3 regions of the Arthrobacter sp. ZGTC212 genome follow, and region 2 is predicted to be linked to each of the others. Evidence: predicted binding sites of a transcription regulator. Region 2 holds the regulator's gene; each other region holds the start of a gene.

What was found. The regulator LexA, encoded in region 2, represses DNA repair genes until DNA is damaged. The targets are predictions, from matches to a motif close to TCGAACANNTGTTCGA.
Region 1: CXQ89_RS07770 (HNH endonuclease signature motif containing protein) is a predicted target of LexA. The motif match lies at 897-912, and genes of this name have one in related genera.
Region 3: CXQ89_RS02135 (LexA family transcriptional regulator) is a predicted target of LexA. The motif match lies at 2,625-2,640, and genes of this name have one in related genera.

What each region holds. Positions count from the first base shown of each region.
Region 1 covers NZ_PJIJ01000002.1:249,173-253,605, reverse strand. The annotation lists tRNA gene CXQ89_RS07800 (tRNA-Gly) at 1-47, shown strand, start outside; tRNA gene CXQ89_RS07795 (tRNA-Cys) at 110-183, shown strand; tRNA gene CXQ89_RS07790 (tRNA-Val) at 207-278, shown strand; tRNA gene CXQ89_RS07785 (tRNA-Gly) at 315-388, shown strand; tRNA gene CXQ89_RS07780 (tRNA-Val) at 432-503, shown strand; tRNA gene CXQ89_RS07775 (tRNA-Gly) at 529-602, shown strand; gene CXQ89_RS07770 (HNH endonuclease signature motif containing protein) at 944-2,509, shown strand; gene CXQ89_RS07765 (antitoxin) at 2,620-2,877, shown strand; gene zapE (cell division protein ZapE) at 3,044-4,081, opposite strand; gene CXQ89_RS07755 (sulfurtransferase) at 4,362-4,433, shown strand, end outside.
Region 2 covers NZ_PJIJ01000003.1:698,641-703,073, forward strand. The annotation lists gene hflX (GTPase HflX) at 1-521, shown strand, start outside; gene CXQ89_RS15375 (ATP-dependent DNA helicase) at 514-2,556, shown strand; gene lexA (transcriptional repressor LexA) at 2,697-3,422, opposite strand; gene CXQ89_RS18450 (hypothetical protein) at 3,817-4,038, opposite strand; gene CXQ89_RS18975 (LysM peptidoglycan-binding domain-containing protein) at 4,131-4,409, shown strand.
Region 3 covers NZ_PJIJ01000001.1:423,802-428,234, reverse strand. The annotation lists gene CXQ89_RS02145 (ABC transporter permease) at 1-1,557, opposite strand, end outside; gene CXQ89_RS02140 (ABC transporter ATP-binding protein) at 1,554-2,489, opposite strand; gene CXQ89_RS02135 (LexA family transcriptional regulator) at 2,659-3,084, shown strand; gene CXQ89_RS02130 (Y-family DNA polymerase) at 3,093-4,379, shown strand; gene CXQ89_RS02125 (PadR family transcriptional regulator) at 4,376-4,433, opposite strand, start outside.

The DNA of each region.
Region 1 (4,433 bases), on a different contig from region 2:
CCACCTTGCCAAGGTGGATGTCGCGGGTTCGAATCCCGTCGTCCGCTCGCAAGTCCCTGTACAAACCGGTTGATTCTAACTGGTCGGCCTATGCTTACGCAGCGGTCACGGTGGGGTGGCCGAGAGGCGAGGCAGCGGCCTGCAAAGCCGTATACGCGGGTTCGAATCCCGTCCCCACCTCCACAGAGGACTTGCAAGCCCTTTGGGCGCGATTGGCGCAGCGGTAGCGCGCTTCCCTGACACGGAAGAGGTCACTGGTTCGATCCCAGTATCGCGCACTACAGTTTGGCGTTTTGGCGCACAACTGTGTTTTTGCGGACGTAGCTCAGCTGGCTAGAGCACCACCTTGCCAAGGTGGATGTCGCGGGTTCGAATCCCGTCGTCCGCTCTCTTGACTGCATCGAATCCCTTTGGGAGATTTGGTGCTTCAAGCGCGATTGGCGCAGCGGTAGCGCGCTTCCCTGACACGGAAGAGGTCACTGGTTCGATCCCAGTATCGCGCACGGACAACTTTGGTTGTCTTGATTTGCGGACGTAGCTCAGCTGGCTAGAGCACCACCTTGCCAAGGTGGATGTCGCGGGTTCGAATCCCGTCGTCCGCTCGCACAGTTGCTCTACGGAGCAGCGTTTGAAGGAGCAGGCCATTGAATTGGCCTGCTCCTTCTGCGTTTAAGCTGTTGGGTTCCCGCATTAATGGCGGCAGCGGATTTGTACAGTCGGCACGACGACGGCCCGGGCTCGGGATGCGACCGCAGCTTTCCGGCCGTCCTGGTTACTCCCCCTGTCCTGCTCATCCGGCTCCCTCCCCTGGCGATCCCCGCCCTCCTTCCACGGACAGCCCCATCCTCCTCCACAGATGCCGATCGACGCTCCGTGGCCGCCCCTTTTCCACAAACTCGAACATGTGTTCGATGGTGCGGACTGATACTGAGAATCTTGGTCTATGGAAGAGGATCTGAAAGTCCGCACCACAGGAGCTGCATCTGCTGCCCCGGAGGACCAAGCACAAACCTGGTCAGGCCCAGGTGAGACCCACCCCTCCTTTTCGGCAGGCCAGGCAAGTCAGCCGATCCCGGCGCTGAGCAGTCTGGTTCCCGCTGCGCAGCGTATTGTCCGCGATCTCGACGAGCGGATTCCCTTCCTGTCATCAGCGGAACTGGTCACCGTCGCGTCTGACGTTGAGTCACTGTCACGACTTGTCGACCATCTTCAGATCGTCGCCGCCGCTGCCCTCGAACGCGCGCGGATATCGTCCGTCGCAGCTGATTCATGGACCCTCCCTTCCGGGAAAGACCAGCAGGAATTCAAGAACACGGCAGAGTACCTGCGTCACCGCCTTCGGATCAGTCGGCGAGAAGCCTGGAGGCGCGTTCGCCTGGGTTCTTCGCTCACTTCCTCAACAAACATTTCCGGGGAAACCCTCGAGCCGGAGTTACCGGTGGTGGCCGAATGGGCCGGGCAGGGCCTGCTGGCAGGCGAAGCTGCACAAGTGATCAGCATGGCTATGAAGCGCGTACAGGGCTGCGGAACCTGTGAGGATCGTGCCGCCATGGAGGCAGCATTGACTGACGTGGCAGCCAGCCAGGACCAGGACGTTCTCAACGTAGTGGCCCAAGCCTGGATCAATCATCTCGATCCCGACGGAACAGAGCCGTCCGAGCAGCAAAAAGCCGAGTTGCAGGGATTGTTTATCCGCCGGAGGTACCGCGGGCTGCACCGAATAGACATATTTGCCACAGAGGACCAATTTGAAACCCTTATGACAGCGCTGGCACCGGAGGCCAATCCGCGAGTCGACGCCGCCAAGACCGCTGAGGGCTCCTGCGTGGACCTGGAAGGCAAGCCACGTGCAGTCCCGGCTGATCCCCGCAGCTACCCGCAGAAGCGCCTGGACGGACTTGTAAGCTCGTGCCGGTTGGCTCTGTTGTCCGGCAGGCTTCCCGCCAGCGGGGGATCCAAACCGCAGGTCTTGGCTGTCATTGCCTACGACCAGCTAAGCGACCGCTTGACGACCGCCGGGGCGGGAAGCTCCAAAGCCGCGGGGACAAATCCGGACAGAACTCCCGAAAGCGGAATGCTGGCGTTCGCCGGACCTGTTCCAGCTCGTCAGATACGCCGCATCGCCTGCGACGCGGACATCATCCCCGTAGTCCTTAGCGGTGAGGGCCGCGTTCTGGACGTTGGCTCCGCGGCCCGCTACTTTCCGCCGCATCTTCGGAAGGCATTGATTGCCAGAGACCGCGGATGTGCTTTCCCAGGCTGCACCGCGCCTGCCCCATGGTGCGAGGCACACCACATCGAATATCACTCTCATGGCGGAGCCACGAGCACGGACAACGGCGTCCTGCTGTGCGGGTTCCACCACCACCTCATCCACCGGGAGAAATGGCGGGTGGGGGTCCGGCGCGGTGTCCCCTGGTTCGTGCCACCCACCTATGTGGATCCCTATCAAGCTCCCCTCAGAAACACCTACTTTCATCCGCTCCGGCCACCACGGTCAAGTGCATGAAACAGAATCCAAAAATCAGAAAGCCCCACTCCTTGGTCCTTATAGTCAGCGGGCTTATCATTGACGGTGAACGGGAAACGTATGGTTTCCCCTGCGAAAGGAGGTGGTCCGTGTCTATATTTGACGGGCTCAAGGGCAAGGCCGGAGAGCTGAAGGGCAAGGCTACCGAGCTTGTGGGTGAAAACGCCGACAAGATCAAGGGCGGCATCGGTCACGCGGGGAAATTCGTCGACGAGAAGACCGGCGGAAAGTACTCGGACAAGATCGACGGCTTCCAGAGCAAGGCCTCGGAAGCGGTAGACAAGGTCGACCGCAATCAGGGGCCCGCCACGGGAACCGAACCCGGACCGACTCCTCCGGCCGTATAAGCTTCAGAGCACGACAAAAAGGGCCTGGCTCCGCCTCTTTTGGCGGGACCAGGTCCTTCGTCGTTTATGGGCGTCTCCGGGCTCCCGGCGGCCGAAGTTTTCCTGCCGGCCGGGTGTCCTTCCAGCCGGCAGGAATTCTTCAGGCAGGAATTCTTCAGGCCGGCAGCTAAGCAGCTTCTCCGGTCTGCCCTTCGCGCGCCAGCGCCGTAAGCCGCGAAACCGCACGGAAGTACTTCTTCATATATCCGCCGTTCATCATTTCCTCGGTGAAGAGCTGATCAAACGGAACACCGCTGGCGAGGATCGGAACATCCTTGTCGTACAGCCGGTCAGCCAGCACCACAAAACGCAGGGCCACGGACTGCTCGGTGATGGTGGTGACGTTGTGCCAGGCAACAGCGTCCACCCCTTCGATGAGCTGACGGTAGCGGCTCGGGTGGACGGTGGAGAGGTGGTTGATGAGGGTGGCGAATTCGTCGTCGGCAACAATTTTGCCGCTGAACTCTTCAGCCACCCGGTCGTTAAGGTCAGCCTCACTCACGGGGTCCGGAGACTGGGGCAGTCCGCGGTGGCGGTAGTCTTCACCGTCAATGCGCACGACGTCGAACTGGTCGGCAAGGACCTGGATCTCACGCTGGAAATCGACCGCAGCGAAACGCCCCTCACCGAGAGAACCGGGCAGGGTGTTGGACGTAGCGGCAAGCTTGACGCCGGCGTCGGCCAGTTCCCGCATCAGGCGGGACATCAGGACCGTGTCCCCCGGATCATCGAGTTCGAATTCATCGATGCAGACGAGCTTGTAGGCGCTTAGGGCTTCAACGGTTTTGCGGAACGAGAGGGCCCCCACCAGGTTCGTGTACTCCACGAAGGTTCCAAAAGCTTTTGGCCCCTCAACGGCGTGCCACAGCGAGGCCAGCAGGTGGGTTTTGCCGACACCGAAACCGCCGTCGAGGTAGAAACCGGCCTTGGAGTCAGGCTTTCTTGCACCAAAGAGCTTGCGCAGGCCGGTGGGTTCGGGCACGTCGACGGCGACGGCGAAGTCCCGCATGGCGCTGACGGCCTTGGCCTGTGACGGCTGCGCGGGGTCAGGACGGTAGCTGTCGAAGGAAACTTCACCGAACCGGGGCGAGGGGAAAAAACCCTTCAGAAGTTCGTCGGTCGAGACCTGGGGAGTCCGCTCTGCAAGGTGCTCCACTTGTGCCACTGTGCGCAATTTCCGTCCATCCGATGTTATTAGCCGTCATATTGGGTCCCACGGTAATGCGGCCAGTGGTACCAAGCCCGCCGCCGGCAAAATGCCGCCGTTGCAACGATACGCCAACAGGGCGTCTTCGGCCGTTACAGACCCCCTGTTTCGGCGGCCGGCAAGACGCCGGTCCAGCTGCAGGAAGTTTTCGTCCGCCCATATCGTTAGGCTAGAGGTAAGCCCGTGCCGCCGCTATCGCGTCCGGCAGCAATCATTTAATCCGAAAGAGGCCGCGCGCATGTCGATTGCCCCTGACACCGCTTCCAAGTTTTCCGAATATGCCCATCCCGAGCGCCTTGTTTCCACGCAG
Region 2 (4,433 bases):
ACACCTTGGCGGACACCGTCGGGTTTGTCCGGTCGCTGCCGACCCAGCTGGTGGAAGCCTTCCGCTCCACGCTGGAGGAAGTGGCGGACGCTGACCTGATCCTGCACGTCGTGGATGCCTCCCATCCTGACCCGGAGGGCCAGATAGCCGCCGTCCGCACTGTGCTGACGGATGTTGATGCCCGCAAGATTCCGGAAATCATCGTCCTGAACAAGGCCGATGCCGCCGATCCGTTTGTCCTGGAACGCCTCCGGCAGAAGGAACGCCGCCACGTGGTGGTCTCCGCCCGTACCGGTGAAGGCATCGAAGAGCTGCTGCAGGCCATCTCCGAAGGGATTCCCCGCCCCGCGGTGGACCTGACGCTGATGGTTCCCTACGACCGCGGAGACGTGGTCTCCCGGCTGCACAGCCCGGACACTGAAATCCTGTCCGTGGACCACTCCGAAACCGGAACCCGGCTGCATGTCATGGTCCGCGAAGGCCTTGCTGCTGAACTGGAGCCGTTCGTCACCCATGAGTAAAGACACCACCGGCGAAGTCCTGGAACTTCTGGACACCGCCGTTGCCGGCATGGGCGGACAAAACCGCCCGGGCCAGCATGAAATGGCCCGACAGGTCACGCAGGCCATAGACGAAGGAAAGCACCTGCTGGTTCAGGCGGGCACCGGAACCGGCAAATCGCTGGCCTATCTGGTGCCGCTGATCCATCACTCGCTGGAGAGCACCAAGCCGACACTGGTGTCCACTGCAACGCTGGCGCTGCAGTCCCAGATTGTGGGCCGGGACCTGCCTCGGCTGCTCAAGACCCTTCAGCCGCAGCTCCCCCGCGAAGTGGACGTGGCACTGCTCAAGGGCCGCAGCAATTACGTCTGCCTGCACAAGACCGGCGGGGGATTTCCTGAAGAGGAAGATCCCGCCGGTGCCCTGTTCACGCTGGGAGATGACCATGGCGTCGCCCACCCTTCACCGGCTCCCACCTCGGCCATGGGCCGGGAAGTGGTGCGGCTGCGTGAATGGGCGGACGAAACGGACACCGGCGACCGGGATGATCTGGTCCCGGGTGTGAGTGACCGGGCCTGGCGGCAGGTATCGGTGACTTCCATGGAGTGCCTGGGAGCACAGAAGTGTCCGGTCGCCGCTGAGTGCTTCAGCGAGCGTGCCCGTGCACAGGCCGCGGTGGCCGACGTCGTGATCACCAACCATGCCATGCTGGCGATTGCTGCCTTCGAAGGCCTGGCCGTGCTGCCGGACTATGACGTGGTGGTCATTGACGAGGCGCACGAACTGCAGGACCGCGTCACCGGTGCTGTCACCGGCCAGCTCTCCGGCACGGTGATTACTGCCGCTGTTACCGCAGCGCGCAAACACACCTCTGCCAGCGTGGAGGAGCTGGCGCAGGCGGCACGTGCCTTTGAGCAGTCCATGGAGGGTGTTCCCTCCGGCCTGCTGGCCAGCGGGCTGAACGAAGAGCAGGAACAGGCCGTGGGGCGCGTTCGCGAGGCGTGCCGAGTGGCGCTCTCTGATTCCAAGCCCGAGCCCGGGGAAACCGCAGACGGCGGCCGGCAGACGGCCCGTTCACGGCTTATGGCAGTGCTGACTGTCTGCGAGCGGCTGATCTCGGCACCGGCGGCCGGCGAGGTGATTTGGGCGTCCCGGCCCAGTTCCTTCTCCCCGTCGGGAGGTTTTTCACCGCCCGACGAGACCGCCCCCGCCACCCTGAACGTTGCCCCGCTGTCAGTGGCGGGACGGCTGCGTGAAGGATTGTTTGACGGGCACACCGTTGTCCTGACCTCGGCAACCCTGGCGATCGGCTCCGAGTTCGGGCCGGTGGCCGGTGCCCTGGGCCTGCTGGGTCCGGGTGCACCGTCCTGGACCGGAACCGACGTCGGCAGTCCCTTCGATTATCCGCGCCAGGGGATTCTGTATGTGGCCAAGGACCTGCCCAAGCCGGAGCGGGGCACCTCCGAGGCTCAGCTGGATGAAATCGAAGCGCTGCTTAAGGCCTCCAACGGCGGCGCGCTGGGCTTATTCTCCTCCCGGCGGGCGGCTGAAGATGCCGCCGATGCCATGCGCACCCGGGTGGATTTCCCCATCCTGTGCCAGGGGGAATCTTCCATGTCTTCACTGGTCAAGCAGTTCTCTGAAGAGCCGGATACCTGCCTCTTCGGCACCATGTCGCTATGGCAGGGCGTGGACGTTCCCGGAGCCGCGTGCCGGCTTGTCCTCATCGACCGCATCCCGTTTCCCCGTCCCGATGACCCGCTGATGACCGCCCGCACCCGAGCAGTGGCCAAGGCCGGAGGCAACGGGTTCATGTCCGTGGCGGCGACCCATGCCGCCGTGCGTCTGGCACAGGGCGCCGGGCGCCTGATTCGTGCGGCGGGGGACCGCGGTGTGGTGGCTGTCCTGGACTCCCGGCTGGCCACGGCCCGGTATGGGGGCTTCCTGCGCGCAGCGCTGCCGCCGTTCTGGTCCACCACGGACCGCTCCGTGGTGCTCTCGGTTTTGGGCCGGCTCGCAGAGCAGTCGGCAGCCGAGGAGCTGTCGGCGGGGTAGGCGGGCTGCGGACGTAACCCGCGGCACTCTGCGGCCCAGTGAGGCCGGGCAGCAAAGACATGGACAGGCAAATGGCGGCCGGAAGATTTCCGGCCGCCATTTGCGTGCTTTCCGTTGCAGGGATCCCGCCGGGACGTGGGCTAAAGAGCGCGCATCACCGAGACAACTTTGCCCATGATGACGGCGTGATCGCCCACAATGGGCTCGTACCGCGTGTTCTGCGGCAACAGCCAGGTGTGGCCGTTGCGCTGCCGGAAGGTCTTGACCGTGGCTTCATCGTCGAGGAGGGCAGCCACAATGTCACCGTTCTCAGCTGTCGGCTGGCGGCGCACAACCACCCAGTCACCGTCGCAGATGGCGGCATCAACCATGGAGTCTCCCGAAACCTTCAGCATGAAAAGGTCACCGTGTCCCACCAGCTGACGGGGCAGCGGCATGATGTCCTCCACCACCTGCTCCGCAAGGATGGGTCCGCCGGCAGCGATGCGGCCGACCAGCGGCACCATGGCTGTATCAACGGAGGTGGCAAGCTCGGTTACCGAGGCCAGTGCCGGGGTTGAGCCTGCGCCCTCTTCACGCTGGTCTGCGGTGTGCCCCGAAGCGCCGGCTGAAGGGCTGTTGTCCGTGCCGGAGCCGGGGCGTCCCGGCGCCTCTTCGGCTGCCGTACCGGAGGATCCGTCACGGAGCATCAGGGGAATGAGGATTTCCATGGCGCGGGGGCGCTTCGGATCACGGCGGATGTAGCCGAGCTTCTCCAGCTGCATGAGCTGGTGGGTCACGCTGGACAGGCTGGCCAGGCCAACCGTGTCGCCGATTTCGCGCATGGTGGGCGGATAGCCGTTGGTGCTCACGGACCGCTGAATCATCTCCAGGACGGTCTTCTGCCTGGGGGTGAGCCCCTTGGCGCGCGCACGGGTGCCTGTGGCAGCTGGTTTGTTGGTGCTGTCTTCGGAAGCAGTCCTGCGGGCCACGTCGGGTTCCCTTCGGGTCAGCTGGTCCCGGCAATGCCGGGGCTGGTCGGTAAATGTCTAATCGGTACAAGCCGGGACGTATTGGCCGTGCAAGCCGTTCCGGCGGTTATGTCAGAGGCAGCTGATTCAGTGATCCTGGGGAACCGCTCCGACGCCTGGGCTTCGAGTCGATCCGCAGAACCCGTTGAAGGTTCCCTCTTGTCCTCAACGTTAAGCGAGCAGTGCGGTGTTTTCAAACATTTGTTCGAGCGAGTCTCGACTTTATTAGTAGATAGGTGCTAGAAATAACTCAGCAGAAATCGAACATACTTTCGACAGCCGCCCTCAGCGGAGGTTCGGGTAAGTCGATCAGCTTCCAATCGTTCGAATATGGCTTCGGGTATTTTCCCGCAGCCATCGAACCGGAAAGGCGTTGCAATGACAACCCAAACAGTCCCGACAGCTCGAACAGCTGATTCAAGTCATCCAGCTGCTTCAATCCAGACAGCTGCTTCAGACACAGTTGCGTCAAGCACATCTCCCTCACAGCACCTCGATTCCCGGCCTTCAAATCCTTCCCTGCCGGTCAAGACGAACTCGCTGCACCTGACCCGCAGGGGCCGTTTGGTTTTCATCGGCCTCCCGCTGATGCTCGCCGCGGCGGCTGCGCTCATTGTGCTGGGCTTCTTCACCGCTCCCGCCATGGCCTCCAGCGGGGGGCCGGACGTGACAAGAACCGTCCAGGTCAGTGTGGCTGCGGGTGAGTCCCTGTGGGGCCTGGCACAGGAGTTCGCTCCTGAGCGTGACCCGCGGGATGTCATGGAAGACATCATGGAACTCAACAACCTGACTGAATCCCGCCTCATCGTTGGTGCTCAGCTTTACATCCCCGTTGAACGCTGAGTCCGCAACAACGCTGAGCCTGCA
Region 3 (4,433 bases), on a different contig from region 2:
CAGCGGGGCAGCCTCCGGATCGGCGCTGGGCACCAGCGCCACATGGGCGAGGGATGACAGGTCCATGGCCCAATCGGGCAGAGCCAGCAGCTGTCCCAGAAAGAGCACAATGGCGCTCCACACCACCGGCGCCCACGCCAGTGCAGCGAGCCGGGGAACCAGGCCGTAGAGGGCCGCCGCGACGCCGGCGGACAGGGCGATGGCGGGCAAATACGTCAGCGCAGCAAGGGTCAGCTCGCCCGTCCATCCGCCGTCGCCGGTTCCCGCGGCCACTCCCAAACCTGCGCCGAGCCCCACAACGGCGGTCATCAGGACGGTCTGCCCGGCCACCACAGCGAGCCATCCCGCAAGCAGCCCGGTCCGGGAACTGCCGGTGGCGAGCAGCTGCTCGACACGGCCCGCGTCCTCCTCTGCGCGCAGCCGCAGGACGGCCGAGACGCTGAAGATGAGCGGGGCAACGATGACGAAGGAGACGATGGCGGACGCAAAACTGGTGGTCACATCCGCCAGGTCCACGGTGATGAAATCCGCCAGCTGCGGAAGATCGGAGAATGATTCCTCCAGGGAATTGGCCAGCGCCCCAAAAGCGGCCGCGAACAGGAAAGCGGAGACGGTCCAGGTGGCAAAGGAGCCGCGCAGCAGCCGGCCGGCCAGACCCGCCGGGGAAAGCAGGGCGGGCCTGGCGGTTGCCGGACCGGGCCGGGGCGTCCGCAGCCCGGCGCCAAGGTCCCGCCGCCGGGCCAGCTCCACGGCGAGCACCAGCAGTATTGCCGTGGCCGCAGCCGAGAGGAGCAGCGGCCACCAGCGCAGGTCCACCCAGAGGCGGGTCTGCTGCGGCCAGGCAAGCGGCGAGAACCAGGACAGCCAGGATCCCTGGTTATTGATGACGTCGCCGATTCCCCGGATCAGGAAGGCGGCAGCCAGAACCGCCATTGCCGTGCCGGTGGCTCCCCGCGCGTGCTCATTGAGCTGGGCGGCAACCGCGGCAACCGCACCGAAAACCATGCCGGTGAGCGCGGTCCCGGCGCCCAGGGCAAGCGAACTGGCAGGGTCCAGGGACGCTGTGCCCGCGAGCGCCGCCACAACGGCCGCCCCGACCGCGGCATTGGCGACGGCGACCGTGATGATTGCGGCGGCGGCCGGTGCAAAAGGGCCCACCGGCAGGGCACGGAGCATTTCCATCCGGCCGGATTCCTCCTCCGCCCTGGTATGCCGCACAACGAGGAGGATGCTCATGATGGCGGCGGCCAGATAGAGGTACAAGGAGAGTTCGTTGGCGACCATCGCGCCGAACGTGTAATTCTCCAGTCCAAAGGCCGGTCCGGTCATCATGACCGTGGCCGGGTTGTCCATGAGCGACGCCCGGGCCTGCAGTGATTCCGGGGTGGTGTAGGTCGTCTCGAAAGTGGCCATGGACCCGGCAACGCCTGTGCCGACGGCCAGGGTCCAGACCGGAATAATGATCCGATCCAGCCTCAGGTGCAGCCGCAGCAATCCGCCGGTGGCAGCCCACGGGTTGCGGAAGGACTGCCGGCGGGCAGTGGGTGGTGCGCTCATTGCTCTGCTCCCGCCTCGTCACCGTAGTGGCGCAGGAACAGCTCCTCCAGTGACGGCGGGGCAATGGTCAGGTTTTGTACGCCGGCTTCGGCCAGCAGTGCCAGGATGCTGTTCACCTGCGCATTGTCGACGTCGAACCGCAGATATCCGTGCTCCGCACTGAGGTTGTGCACCCCCGGTGCAGCGGCCAGCGCGGCCGGATCCGCCGTCGTCGTCGCCGTGACCGTGGACCGGGCGAGGTGGCGCAGCTGGGCCAGGGTACCGGTTTCCACGTCGCGGCCGGAGCGGATGATGGTGACGGTGTCGCACAGCTTTTCCACCTCGGCGAGGATGTGGCTGGACAGCAGCACGGTACGTCCCTCGCTGCGCAGGTTCCGGATCTCCTCGGTGAACGCGGCCTCCATGAGCGGATCGAGGCCCGAGGTGGGTTCATCGAGCAGGAACAGCTCAGCATCTGAGGCGAGCGCGGCGACCAGCGCCACCTTTTGCCGGTTGCCTTTGGAATAGGTGCGCGCCTTCTTGGTGGGGTCCAGCTCGAAGCGTTCCAGCAGTTCAGCGCGTCGTGCCGCCTGCCGCTTCGCGTCCCGGTCCTTCCCCGCGTACCGTTTGCCGGCATGTAGCCGGGTGAAGATGTCAATGGCTTCCCCGCCCGTCAGGTTCGGCCAGAGGGTGGTGTCCCCCGGCACGTAGGCGATCCGGCGGTGAATGGCGACGGCGTCTGACCACGGGTCCAGCCCCAGCACCGCGGCGGTTCCGGCGTCAGCGCGCAGCACGCCCAGCAGCACCCGGATGGCGGTGGATTTCCCGGCTCCGTTGGGCCCCAGGAAACCGGCAACCTGCCCTGCCTCCACCGTGAGCGAGAACCCGTCCAGAGCACGGGCAGAGCCGAAGGCCTTGACGAGGCTGGTCGTTTCGACGGCGGGCTGATTCATGGGAGCTCCGGTGGCATCAGACGTGGGCTGGGTCTTGTCCTGCTCGGTTAGTACTGCCTAGTTTGTTTTGCCTAGTCTGCGCGAACCCGCGCTGTGAGCCAAGTGTTTTAAAGGTCGGTGCTAACCTGTTGTTATTCGAAAGTGTGTTCTAGGGAGGTGTGCGGTGCCCGTGTTTTCCTCCGACTCTGCGCCGCGTTCCGGCGGCGCGAAGGAACAGCCGGCCACCCGCGGTTCAACGCTTCCGGCCGGGTTCGCCTCGCCCGCCCAGGACTATTACGACGCCGGCATTGACCTGAACCGGCACCTGATCCGCGATGCCACGTCCACCTTCATCATGCGGGTTTCCGGCGACGCCATGGACGAAGCCGGCATCAGCGACGGAGACGAGCTGATCGTGGACCGGTCGCTGACGCCCAAAGACGGGTCGGTGGTTGTTGCCGTCCTCAACGGAGAGCTGATCATCCGGCGGCTGCAGTTGACCGGCCAGGGGATCTTCCTGCACGCGGACAGCCCGGACTCAGAAGACATCCGGGTGCCGGATCCCGCGGAACTGTCCGTCTGGGGTGTCGTGACCCGGTGCCTGCACCATGTCTAGGCCGTCTCATGGCTGAGCAGCACCGCATCGCACTGGTGGACGTAAACAGCTTCTACGTCTCCTGCGAGCGCGTTTTTGACCCGACGCTGGCCGGTATTCCCGTGGTGGTGCTCTCCAACAACGACGGCTGCGTGGTGGCCCGCTCCGATGAGGCCAAGGCCCTGGGCATCAAGACGGGTGAGCCGTGGTTCAAGCTGGCCGAGGCCGCTCCCAAGCTGGGTCTGGTGCAGCGCTCGAGCAACTATGAGCTGTACGGGGACCTGAGCTCGCGCGTGATGCAGCTGCTGGCACGCTTCTCCTCCGAGCAGGAGATTTACTCCATCGACGAGTGTTTCCTGCACCTGCACGGCACCGATGAGGAACTGCGGACCCGGGGCACTGACATCCGGGCTGCCGTGGCGAAGAACATCGGCCTGCCGGTCTGCGTGGGAATCGGCCCCACCAAAACCCTGGCCAAATTCGCGAACCGGATCGCCAAGCAGAATCCCCACATGGGCGGGGTCTGCAACCTCGACACCCTGGATCCCGCCGTCGTCGACACCATTATGTCCCGCGTGCCGGTCACCGGCCTGTGGGGCGTGGGCGCGCGCAACGGTGCCCGGCTGAACGCGCTGAGCATCCACACTGTCGCGGATCTGCGCGCCGCCGATCCCGCCGCGATTCGTGCGAAGTTCTCCGTGGTGCTGCAGCGCACGGTGCTGGAACTGAACGGCACCGCCTGCATTCCCATGGAAACCGAGTCTGCAGACAAGCAGCAGGTCCTCTTTTCACGCAGCTTCGCGACGCCGGTGACTACACAGGAATCGATGCGCCAGGTCATGAGCCTGTACGCCCAGAAAGCGGCTATTCGACTGGCCAAGGAGGGACAGCTGGCCAGCGTCATGACGGTTTTTGCGTCCACCTCGCGGTTCAGCGGCACTGAAGCATCCTCCCCCTCGGCCACGGTCCGGCTTCAGCGGCCCACCGCGGATCCCCTGGTGCTCACCCGGGCCGCGATTGACGCCATGGATCCCCAGGTGGTGGAGGGTGCCCGGTATGCCAAGGCCGGAATCATGCTCACGGGCCTCTCCCCCGCCGGCGCCGAGCCGGTGTTCGACCTGTTCGATGCCGGACCGGAGCAGAAGGACATCGGGCCGCTGCTGGCGCAGGTCACCGACAAGTACGGCGCTGCCAGCATTGGCCTGGGACTGGCCGGGATGTCCACAGCCAAGCCGGACTGGACCATGGCGCGGAACTTCGCTTCCCCGCGCTACACCACCGAGTGGTCCGACCTTCCGGTGGTGAAGGCGGTTTAGCGGCCAGTTTTCCTGCCGGCTCCAGGGTCCGGAAATTCAACCAGGCTGGCGGTG